2 regions of the Variovorax sp. AC103 genome follow, and region 1 is predicted to be linked to the other one. Evidence: riboswitches for the same ligand, from Rfam matches in the RefSeq annotation. Region 1 holds a riboswitch; the other holds the start of a gene.

Region 1 (5,816 bases):
CCGCCGGCCAGGATGATGCCCTTGCGTTGAGTCGTCGTGGTCATGCTTTTCTTCTCGTGTGAATTCACGCGTCAGAGCGTTTCGCGCAGCATGCGCGCAACGCCGTCCTGCCAGGGGGGCAGGCGCAGCCCGAAGGTGGTCTGCAGCTTGGTGGTGTCCAGGCGCGAGTTGTGCGGGCGTTTCGCCGGGGTCGGGAAGGCGCTGGTCGGCACGGCCTCGACGGCATCGGGGCCGGCCTTGAGCTCGACGCCGGCCTGCTGCGCCAGGCCGAGCACGAAGCGCGCATAGCCGTGCCATGTGGTTTCACCGCCGGCAATCGCGTGATAGAGACCGGCTTTCGTGGGGTCCTGCAGCGTTGCCCGGATGGCGTGCGCCGTGACGTCGGCCAGCAGCTCGGCACCCGTGGGCGCGCCGAACTGGTCGTCGATCACCGTGAGCTTGTCGCGCTCCTTCGCCAGCCGCAGCATGGTCTTGGCGAAGTTGCCGCCGCGCGCCGCATACACCCAGCTCGTGCGAAAGATCAGGTGCCTTGCGCAGTACTGGGCCACCAGTTGCTCGCCCTCGAGCTTGGTCTGGCCGTACACGCTCAGCGGGCCGGTCGCGTCGTCTTCCTTCCAGGGTGCGCTGCCGCTGCCGTCGAAGACGTAGTCGGTCGAGTAATGCACCATCAGCGCGCCGATCTGCTGCGCCGCCTCGGCCACCACGCCGGGCGAGGTGGCGTTGAGCTTGCGCGCGAACTCGGGCTCGCTCTCGGCCTTGTCGACGGCCGTGTGGGCCGCCGCATTGACGATCACGTCGGGGCGCACCTTGAGCACCGTGTCTGCCAGCTGCTCGGGGCGGCTGAAGTCGGCATGAAAGTCGGTGCTGTCGAAATCGAGCGCCACCAATTCACCCAGCGGCGCCAGGCTGCGCTGCAGTTCCCAACCCACCTGCCCGCCCTTGCCCAGCAGCAGCAACTTCATGCCGCGGCCTTTGCCGGTGCGGCGTCGTACTGTTTTTCAACCCACTCGCGGTAGGCACCGCTTTGCACGTTGCGCACCCATTCGCTGTTCGCGAGGTACCACTCGACGGTCTTGCGAATGCCGGAGTCGAAAGTCTCGGCGGGCTTCCAGCCGAGTTCGCGTTCGAGCTTGCGCGCGTCGATGGCGTAGCGGCGGTCGTGGCCGGGGCGGTCGGTGACGTAGGTGATCTGTTCCTTGTAGGGCTTGCCGCCGGCCTTGGGGCTCAGTTCGTCGAGCAGCGCGCACACGGTGTTGACGATCTCGATGTTGGGCTTCTCGTTCCAGCCGCCCACGTTGTACGTTTCGCCGAGCTTGCCGGCTTCGAGCACGCGGCGGATGGCGCTGCAGTGGTCCTTCACGTAGAGCCAGTCGCGCACCTGCATGCCGTCGCCGTACACGGGCAGCGGCTTGCCGGCCAGGGCGTTGACGATCATCAGCGGAATGAGCTTCTCGGGGAAGTGGAACGGACCGTAGTTGTTCGAGCAGTTGGTGGTGACCACCGGCAGCCCGTAGGTGTGGTGCCAGGCGCGCACGAGGTGGTCGCTCGCGGCCTTGCTGGCCGAGTACGGGCTGTTGGGTTCGTACTTGTTCTCTTCGGTGAAGGCGGGGTCGGTCTTGGAGAGCGAGCCGTAGACCTCGTCGGTGGACACGTGCAGGAAGCGGAAGGCACTTTTCTGGTCGGCAGGCAGCGCGCTCCAGAAGCCGCGCACGGATTCGAGCAGGCGGAAGGTGCCGAGCACGTTGGTCTGCACGAAGTCTTCGGGGCCGTGAATGGAGCGGTCCACGTGCGATTCGGCGGCGAAGTTGACCACGGCGCGCGGCTTGTGCTCGGCCAGCAGGCGGTCGAGCAGCGCGCTGTCGCCGATGTCGCCCTGCACGAAGATGTGGTTCGGGTTGCCCTTGAGCGACGCGAGGGTCTCGAGGTTGCCCGCGTAGGTCAGCTTGTCGAGGTTCATGACCGGCTCGTCGCTGTTCGCGATCCAGTCGAGTACGAAATTGGCGCCAATGAAGCCAGCGCCGCCGGTAACCAAGATCATGGGGTCCCCTGTGTTTGAAGCAATTGCCCTGCGGCAAATCAACTGGTGATTATCCCATTGGGCCGACAGGCCGAAACACAAGGCGTTACCGTTCACTTCAGGCCGTGTTTACAATCGGCCACACTGCAGGAGAGCGGGCCACCCCGGTGGCCCTACCGAAGGCGCAAACTCCCATGAACGCTCAGGTCGGCCCGACGAGGTCTTCGAAGAAGATTTCGGCAAGGGGTCAGTACTGCATCAACTGACAACGCCGTCTGGAGAGTCATCGCACCACGCCCAGTGGCAACGATGCACCGAAGGAGCAAACCCGCTGCGGGCGCAGGGGGTGAATCTCTCAGGTACCGAGGACAGGGGGAGCGGCAACTTGGACCACGGCCGTCCGGTTGCCTGCTATTGATTCAATAGCACACCACGCCCGTCGTTCAAGCGCTTCAACCTCAAGAGGTACTTGAAATGCGCGTGATCGTTCTTGGCGCCGGCCTGCTCGGCGTGACTTCGGCCTACTACCTCCAGCAACTCGGCCACGAAGTGACCGTGATCGACCGGCAGGCCACCCCGGCCGCCGAGACCAGCTTTGCCAACGGCGGGCAGATTTCCGTCAGCCATGCCGAACCCTGGGCCAACCCGGGCGCGCCGCTCAAGGTGCTGCAATGGCTGGGCAAGGAAGACGCCCCGCTGCTGTTCCGCATCCGCGCCGACATACGCCAATGGCTCTGGGGCCTGCAGTTTCTGCGTGAATGCACGCCCGCGCGCACCCGCCACAACATCGCGCAGATCGTGCACCTGGGCACCTACAGCCGCGACACCTTGCAACAGTTGCGCCGCGACACGCGCATCGACTACGACCAGCGCACGCAGGGCATCCTGCACTTCTACACGACGCAGAAGGAATTCGACGGCGCCCTCGCCCCCGCCGAGCAGATGCGTGCCCTGGGCTGCGAGCGCCAGGTCATCTCGGCCGACGAGGCGGTGAAGATCGAGCCCGCCCTCGCCCACATCCGGCCCAAGCTGGCGGGCGCCACCTTCACGGCCGAAGACGAATCGGGCGACGCCAACCGCTTTGCACGCGAGCTTTCCAAGCTGGCGGCTGCGGCCGGCGTGAAGTTCCTCATGGGCCACACCGTCACCGCGCTGCGCGAGGCCGGTGGCCAGATCGACCACGTCGAGGTGACCGACCACGAGGGCCGCTTCCAGCGCATCCGCGGCGACTCCTTCGTCATGGCGATGGGCTCGCTGAGCCCGCTGCTGGCCGCGCCGCTGGGCATCCGGCTGCCGATCTACCCGGCCAAGGGCTACTCGGTGACGCTGCCCGTGAAGGACGCTTCCAAGGCCCACCAGGTCTCGCTGACCGACGACGAGTTCAAGCTGGTGTTCTCGCGCTACACGTCGGCGTCCGGCGACCGCCTGCGCATTGCCGGCACGGCCGAGCTCAATGGCTACGACCGCGACCTGAACCCGGTGCGCTGCGAAGCCATCGTGCGCCGCGTCGAAGAACTGTTCCCCGGCGCCGGCGACACCACGCAGGCGCAGTTCTGGACCGGCCTGCGCCCCGCCACGCCGAGCAACGTGCCGCTGATCGGCAAGACAAAGCTGCCGAACCTGTTCCTCAACACCGGCCACGGCACGCTCGGCTGGACGCACGCCTGCGGCTCGGGCAAGTCGATCGCGCGCATCGTGAGCGGGCTGGCGCCCGAGGTCGATTTCGCGTTCACCGGCATGCCTGCGCCCAGGCTGCGCGTGCTGCAGCCGGCGTGATCGCCAAGGTCAGTCGTTGCTGGTGAACACCGTCAATACGCCGGTGTAGCCATACAGATGGTGGCGGGCAATTTCGCCCGCCGCAAAGAACCCGACCAGCGGCACGTCGCCCAGCGCATGGCGCACGATCTGCAGCTCCGCGCCGGGCGCGCCGAAGTGCGGCCCGCCGCGTCCGGAGCAGCTCACGTACACAGCCCCGGCAATGCGCCGCGCCGGGTGCGGCGCGGCCTCGGCCTCGCCTGCGGCCACGGCGCGCGCGGTGGCCAGCGTCTGCTCTTCAGGTTCCAGCTCTTCGCGGATTTCGGCGCAGATGCGCATCAGGTCGGCCCGCGCGGCCTGCGCGTTGCGGCGGCAGAAGGTCAGGCGCATGCCGGCCTCGGCCGTGTCGGCAATGGCGATGCCGCGTCGCGTGGGGTCCAGGCCGATGATGTGGCGCACCAGCACGTCGGCGCCCAGGTCGCCGGTGCGGCGGATGCCGTCGCTGCCCGCGTCGGCCAGCCCCACCAGCGTGTTGCGCACCGCGTCGATGGCCTCCTGCGGACGCTCGAGCGACACCTGCAGGTCGGCCAGCAGCACGTCGAGCGCGGGTTCGCCGTCGAGCTTGAGCAGCAGGTTGCCGTCGGCCTCGGTGATCTCGCGCTCGCGCACCGCGCCCGAACGCAGCGGCTGGCAGCCCTGCGTGACGCGCGACACCACCCGCACGCCCTCGCCGAACACCACGCCCGACATGCCGCCCGAAAACACGCCGCCCGCCGCGCCGTGCCCGCGGATGTTGCCGTTGCCGCCGATGGCGAACTGCAGCGAGCCGTGGCGGCCCGACGACAGCCCGCCGAACAGGTAGCCGGTGTCGGTGCGCCCGGCCATCTCGCCGATGAGTTCGGTCAGGTCGGGCGTGGCGGGGTCGGCATGCACCAGCGCCGTGTGCGCCTCGAAGCCGCTCATTTCGGAGTTGCCCAGCGGCGCCACGCCCGAGAACACGCGGTACTGGTCGCTCGGCAGCGCGCACAGCATCAGGCTGATGCCGGGTTCGTCGAAGTACTCGGCGTTGTTGGCCGACACGCCGATGCCGACCGTGCCCGACCAGTCGGTCACCTCGGGCAGCTCGGCGCTCAGGTGGTCGAGGATGTCCTGCGCGTCGGTGGCGTAGTGGTCGGTGATGTAGAGCAGCCCCAGGGTGGGCGCCGACGCGTAGTCGGGAAGGGCCATCTGTGCGCGCAACTGCGCCAGCACGAGGCCGGCTGCCATGCGCCACTGCGGATGGGTGGCATGACCGGAGGGAAACAACTTCATGATGCGTGCCGACCCGTTCTCTTCAAAAAATATCCGTGTATGACGTCAGCGCCGCGCGGAGGTTCGCTTGCGGGCGGCGGTGGCGGGCTTCTTTTTGGCGGCCGGGGCCTTGCTTGCGGCGGCCTTCTTTGCGGCGGCGGGCTTGCGCGCGGCCGGCGTGCCCATCGCCTTGACGGCATCGGCCAGCGGCTGGGCCATGGCCGGCACCTTGAGCTGCGCCGCGTCCTGCAGCGCCGTGCTGGCGATCTGCTGGAACTGCTCGGTGAGCGCGCCCCACCACTGCATGGGGTCGACCACGCCGGCATTGCCGGCCTTCGGCCTGGCGCGCGACTTTGCCGGTGCCGCTTCTTCCTCGGGTGATCCGGCTTCGGCTTCTTCCGCTTCTTCCGCCTCTTCGGGCTCGGGTGCCGAGGCAGTTGCACCGGCTGCAGCCGCCGGCGCCATCGCGGCGGCCTGCTTGGTGAAGGCGCTGGCGATGTCTTCCATGCGCACGTTCATGCCGCGCAGCGTCGACAGGGTCATCTTCTGCACCTCGAGCGCCTGGATCGTGGCCTTGAGCGCATGGCCGTTCTGCTCGAGCCAGTACTGCACGGTCTTGAGTTCCTGGATGCGCTTGTCGACCTCTTCCACGCTCAGCGTGGGCGCCACCCAGCTCGCCAGGCTCGGAATGCCGGGCACCGCGCCGGCGCCGGCCCCTGCGGCCGCCCCCCCGGCAAGGTTCTTCAGGAAGTCG
Region 2 (5,816 bases), on a different contig from region 1:
ATCTTCACCTCGCCCGCCATGCGGATTTGGTGCGCCATGCCGGCCGGCACCCACACGCCGCGCCCCGGCGGTACCACCCAGCTGCCCGCCACGGCGCTGACGAGCATCACGCCTGAAATCGCATGGATCAGCTGCCCGCGCCGGTGCGTGTGCAGCGGAATGAAAGCGTCGCCGTCGGTGTCGGTCGCCAGCACGGCCATCGGGCGCGGGGTCGACTCGCCTTGTTCGGGCCTCAGGTCCAGTTTGTCCATTTCTCGACGATAGATGCTGATTCGTAGCGAGAACATCTTCGCGCGGCTTTTTACGATGGCTTTTATCAATGGACATCCAGAAAGCGATCGAATGAACAAGCGCCGCCTCGGCCTGCTCACCGGCACCCATGCCGTCAATGACCTCTACCAGGGCCTGGTGCCGGCCCTGCTGCCTTTCATGGTGCTGGAGCGCGGCTACAGCTACACGGCCGTGAGCGGGCTGATGCTCGCGGCGACCGGCCTGTCGAGCGTGGTGCAGCCGCTGTTCGGCCTGTACGCCGACCGCCACCCGCGCAGTTGGCTGGTGCCCACGGGCTTCCTGGTGGCCGCGCTCGGCGTGGTGCTGGCGGGCATCAGCCAGAGCTACCTGCTGACCTGGATCGCCATCGCGCTGTGCGGGCTGGGCATTGCGGCCTACCACCCGCCGGCCACGGTGGCGGCACGTGCGGCCGGCGGGGCCTCGCAGAAAGCGATGAGCGTGTTCTCCGTCGGCGGCACCATCGGCGCCTCCTTTCCGCCGGTGCTCGCGGCCACGGTGGTCGGTGGTGGAGGCCTGTCGCGCAGCTACCTGCTGGGGGTGCCGGCGCTGGCGATGGGCGTGGTGTGGCTGCTGGCGAATGCGGGGCGCGGCGCTGCGTCCGCCGCCACGGCGGCCGCCGCCCGCAAGGCCGCCGGCGAGGTGCTCAAGCCCCACAACGACTGGCGCGCCTTCGGGCTGCTGGTGGCGACCATCGTGGGCTGGTCGATCCCGTACGTCACGGTGCTGTCGATGCTGTCGCTGCGCATCACGCGCGACCTGCACGGCACGGCCTTCCAGGGCGCGGCGGCGCTCACCGGCTTCACCGCCGCCGGCGCGGTGGGCGTGCTGCTCGGCGGCTGGCTCGGCGACCGCATCGGGCGCATGGGCACCATCCGCAGCGGCTACCTGCTCGCCCTGCCGTCGCTCGCCGGCCTGGTGCTCGCAACGACCCCCGGCTGGGCGCTGGCCTGCACCGCGCTGCTCGGCATGAGCATGTTCCTGCCCTTCGCCGCGCAGGTGACGCTGGCGCAGGACTACCTGCCGCGCAACCCGGCCACGGCCAGCGGCATCACGCTGGGGCTGGCGCTGTCGGTGGGCGGCCTGGTGTCGCCGCTTTTCGGGATGCTGTCGGACGCGCGCGGCCTGGGCGTGACGTTCACCGCGGTGCTGTGCGTGCTGGGCGCGGCGACGGTGCTGGCGCTGCGGTTGCGCAACAGGGCGATGCCGGCGGTGCCGGCGGGGGCGCAGCGCGCTGCGACCTGAGCGCCACCGTCGCCCATGGCCGTCGAATGTCGCATTGCGCGCCTTATGCTCGATTCAGCGAGCATCGAGCGGCAGCCCGACCTGGCGGGGTGATCCAGCAGCGGGAGGTGTCGTTCGAGCGCTACCGTTTCGGCCGATGATCGGGACCGACAAACGACAAGGAGGAGACTTCGCCATGCACCGATCACTGAGTTGCCTCCTCGGCGGCACGCTGCTGGCCATGGCCGCCTTCGGCGCCACGCCGGCGGCGACAGGGCCGCAGCCCGCACCGACCCCGGCGAACCCGGCCGCTGCCATCGCCGAGATCGAGACCGCCGTGCGCAACTGGGCCGCAGCCTGGTCCGCGCGCGACGTGGCGCGCTACCTGGCCACCTATGCGCCCGACTTCACGCCGCCCCGCGGCCAGGACCGCAAGGCCTGGGAAGCCGACCGCCGCACGCGCATCGCCGACAAGGCCACCATCCGCGTGGACATCGACAACCTCGTCATCAGCGTCACCGGGCAAGCCGCCAGCGCAAGCTTTCAGCAGACCTACACCGCCGACAAGCTGCGCGAAAAAAGCCGCAAGACGCTGGAACTGCAACGCGTGGGCAACCAGTGGCTCATCCGCAAGGAAATCGCGGGCGGATGACGCCGCCAAAGACCGTTGCCCGTGCAAACCAAACGGTTCATGAAGATGTCACCGCTTGCAACGATGCTGCAGCCCTCGACTCCCGAAAGCTGTGGCTGCCATGTTCCCCACCAAGACCGACAAGGCCCGCGATGAACTCCAGGGCGGCCAGCGCACGCTCAGCCAGCGGGAGCGCGCGCTGTTGCTCATGGCCGACGGCCGCCGCTCGCTGACCGACTTCAGCCCGCTGTTCAGCACCCGCGACGAGGCCGAGCAGGCGCTCCAGGCGCTGGTGCAGCGGGGCTACCTGCAAGACCCGCAGGCCGCCGCGGCTGCGGCTGCGCAGGCGGCACAGGCCTTGACCGTGCCCGCCGCCGACACGATCCAGGTCAGCACCTCGGCCGACAGCTTCGACGGCAAGCGCTCGCTGGCCACCACGCGCATGTTCCTGTTCGACATCTGCGAGCGCATGTTCGTGCGCCGCGACCCCAAGTTCGCGCTGCAGATGCGCGACGCCCTGCGCGAGGCGCGCGACCGCGAGGCCATGATGACCATCGCCGCGCTGATGCTCAGCGAAATCGAGAAAGCCGCGGGCCCGGAGCGCGCCGAATCGCTGCGCGAACGCATCGACCGGCTGCTGCCGCCGGCTGAAATCGTTCACTGAAGCGAAAGCCCTGCGCACCGCGATCCACTACACTCGCCCGGGTCAGGAGAGAGCCCCGCGCGACGGGGCCGCCGAAGGCGCAGGGGTTTCCCGAACGCTCAGGCAAAAGGACTGACAAGGCGCCGGTACACACCGGCGTTTCCTTGCTGGAGAGAGGCCGCCGTACCGGAAACGATGCAGCGGCCCACCGAAGGAGCAAACCCCGATCGTGGGGCGAATCTCTCAGGTAAAGCGGACAGCAGGGGTGGCCCATGGCTTGCGTCATGGATTTCGTCTGCCCCTTTGGAGTGCCCCATGGCCTCTTCCGCTGCCTCCGCTGCTTCCGCCCCCGACACTGCGCTTCTCAAGACGCCGCTGTACGACCTCCACGTGGAGCTCGGCGCCCGCATGGTGCCCTTTGCCGGCTACTCGATGCCGGTGCAGTACCCCGCCGGCCTGATGGCCGAACACAGGCACACACGCGACGCGGCCGGCCTGTTCGACATTTCCCACATGGGCCAGCTGCGCCTGGTCGGCCCCGACGCCGCAGCGGCTTTCGAGACCCTGATGCCCGTCGACGTGATCGACCTGCCCGCCGGCAAGCAGCGCTACGGCCTGCTGCTGAACGACGAGGGCGGCATCCTGGACGACCTGATGTTCTTCAACGAAGGCAACGGCTCGCTCTTCGTGATCGTCAACGGCGCCTGCAAGGTGGCCGACATCGCGCACATCCAGCGGAAGATCGGCGCGCGCTGCGAGGTGCAGCCCCTGCCCGACCACGCCCTGCTCGCGCTGCAGGGCCCGCAGGCAGCGGCCACGCTGGCGCGGCTGTCGCCCGGCATCGAGCGCTTCGTGTTCATGACCGGCGGCGCGGTGCAGATCGGCGGCATTCCGGCCTTCGTCACCCGCAGCGGCTACACCGGCGAAGACGGTTTCGAGATCTCGGCGGCGGCCAAGGACGCCGAGGCGCTGGCCCGGCTGCTGCTGGCCCAGCCCGAGGTCAAGCCCGTCGGCCTCGGCGCGCGCAATTCGCTGCGGCTCGAAGCCGGCCTGTGCCTGTACGGCAACGACATCGACACCACGACCACGCCGGTCGAAGCCTCGCTCAACTGGGCTATGCAGAAGGTGCGCCGCGCCGGGGGCGCGCGCGAAGGCGGCTTTCCGGGCGCCACGAAGATCCTGGCCCAGCTCGCCGCGGCCACCCCGGGAGCCGCCGGCCACACCGACCACGACACGCTCAAGCGCAAGCGCGTCGGCCTCGTGGCGCTCGAACGCATTCCGGTGCGCGACGGCACGGTGCTGCAGTCCTTCGAGGGCCACGACATCGGCGTCGTCACCAGCGGCCTGCTCGGCCCCACGGCCGACCGCTGCGTGGCCATGGGCTACGTGGCCACCGCTTTCGCGGAGCCGGGCACGCGCCTGCAGGCCATCGTGCGCGGCAAGCCGGTGCCCATGGAAGTCTCGACCCTGCCTTTCGTGCCGACGCGCTATTTCCGCGGCTAGGCTCTGCACCCCCGAATCATTTTTTCCACGAGGAGTTTTTCCATGAGCATCAAGTACACCAAGGACCACGAATGGGTGTCGGCCGAAGGCGGCGCAGCCACCGTCGGCATCACCGTACACGCGCAGGACGCGCTGGGCGACGTGGTGTTCGTCGACCTGCCTGAAGTCGGCAAGACCTTTGCTCAGGGCGAAGTCGCCGGCGTCGTCGAATCGGTCAAGGCCGCGGCCGACGTGTTCATGCCCGTGTCGGGCGAGATCGTCGAAGTGAACGAAGCGCTGCGCGCCGACCCCTCGCTGGCCAACAGCGACCCGCTGGCCAGCGGCTGGTTCTTCAAGGTCAAGCTGAGCGAACCCTCACAACTCGACGCCCTGCTGGACGCCGCCAGCTACGACAAATTCGCGGCCGAATCCTAGAAATGTTCGCCCCTCGGCTTGCCACTTCGTGTGCTTCGCCAGCCCCCATGGGGAAGGCGCGGCCCGCCTTGGGGCGGCCCGGCGGCGACCGCTGAGTCTTTCTTCTTTTTTTAGCCGATCCATCACGCCATGCCGATTCCCGCCCTTCCCTCTTTGCAAGAACTAGAGAACGCCGAAGAATTTCTCGCCCGCCACATCGGCATCGATGCGGCGGACGAGGCGCGCATGTTGCCGGTGATCGGCTCGGCCACACGCGCGGAGCTCATCGACGGCATCGTGCCGGCGGCCATCCGTCGCGCCAAGCCGATGCGGCTGCCCGCGCCGGTGACCGAGGCCGACGCGCTGGCCGAGCTGAAGGCGCTGGCGTCGAAGAACAAGGTGTTCAGGAGCTTCATCGGCCAGGGCTACTACGGAACGCACACGCCGGGCGTGATCCTGCGCAACGTGCTCGAGAACCCTGCCTGGTACACGGCCTACACGCCCTACCAGGCCGAGATTTCGCAGGGCCGCATGGAAGCCCTGCTCAACTTCCAGACGATGGTGTGCGACCTCACGGGCATGGCCATCGCCAACGCGTCGATGCTCGACGAAGCCACGGCCGCGGCCGAGGCCATGACGCTGGCCAAGCGCAGCGTCAAGAGCAAGAGCAACGTGTTCCTGGTGTCGGGCGACTGCCACCCGCAGACCATCGAGGTCATCAGGACGCGCGCCGCGCCGCTGGGCATCGAGGTCAAGGTGAGCAGCGTGTCGGAAACGCTGCCGCTGCTGATGGTGAGCGGCGAGTTCTTCGGCGTGCTCGCGCAGTACCCCGCCACCACCGGCCACGTGCACGACCTGCGCCCGCTCGCGGGCCATGCGCACCAGTGCGACGCCGCCCTCATCGTCGCGGCCGACCTGCTGGCGCTCACGCTGCTGGTCGCCCCCGGCGAGTTCGACGCCGACATCGTCTGCGGCACCACGCAGCGCTTCGGCATGCCGCTGTGCAACGGCGGCCCGCACGCCGCTTACCTGGCCTGCCGCGATTCGTTCAAGCGCTCGCTGCCGGGCCGCCTGGTGGGCGTGAGCGTCGACACGCACGGCCAGCCCGCCTACCGCCTGGCGCTGCAAACGCGC

The links. A riboswitch is a leader RNA that binds a small molecule or an ion and turns the genes downstream of it on or off. The one in region 1 is predicted to bind glycine.
Region 2: another riboswitch for glycine. It lies ahead of gcvT (glycine cleavage system aminomethyltransferase GcvT); the one in region 1 lies ahead of AC0IYU_RS20720 (D-amino acid dehydrogenase).

Annotation. Positions count from the first base shown of each region.
Region 1 covers NZ_CEEDFC010000014.1:115,650-121,465, reverse strand. Annotated here, with positions in the region: gene rfbA (glucose-1-phosphate thymidylyltransferase RfbA) at 1-44, opposite strand, end outside; gene rfbD (dTDP-4-dehydrorhamnose reductase) at 72-962, opposite strand; gene rfbB (dTDP-glucose 4,6-dehydratase) at 959-2,038, opposite strand; glycine riboswitch at 2,283-2,399, shown strand; gene AC0IYU_RS20720 (D-amino acid dehydrogenase) at 2,492-3,793, shown strand; gene AC0IYU_RS20715 (FIST signal transduction protein) at 3,803-5,083, opposite strand; gene AC0IYU_RS20710 (PhaM family polyhydroxyalkanoate granule multifunctional regulatory protein) at 5,129-5,816, opposite strand, start outside.
Region 2 covers NZ_CEEDFC010000005.1:297,944-303,759, forward strand. Annotated here, with positions in the region: gene AC0IYU_RS10015 (AraC family transcriptional regulator) at 1-251, opposite strand, end outside; gene AC0IYU_RS10020 (MFS transporter) at 343-1,533, shown strand; gene AC0IYU_RS10025 (YybH family protein) at 1,709-2,164, shown strand; gene AC0IYU_RS10030 (hypothetical protein) at 2,265-2,807, shown strand; glycine riboswitch at 2,841-2,931, shown strand; glycine riboswitch at 2,944-3,056, shown strand; gene gcvT (glycine cleavage system aminomethyltransferase GcvT) at 3,102-4,289, shown strand; gene gcvH (glycine cleavage system protein GcvH) at 4,332-4,703, shown strand; gene gcvP (aminomethyl-transferring glycine dehydrogenase) at 4,833-5,816, shown strand, end outside.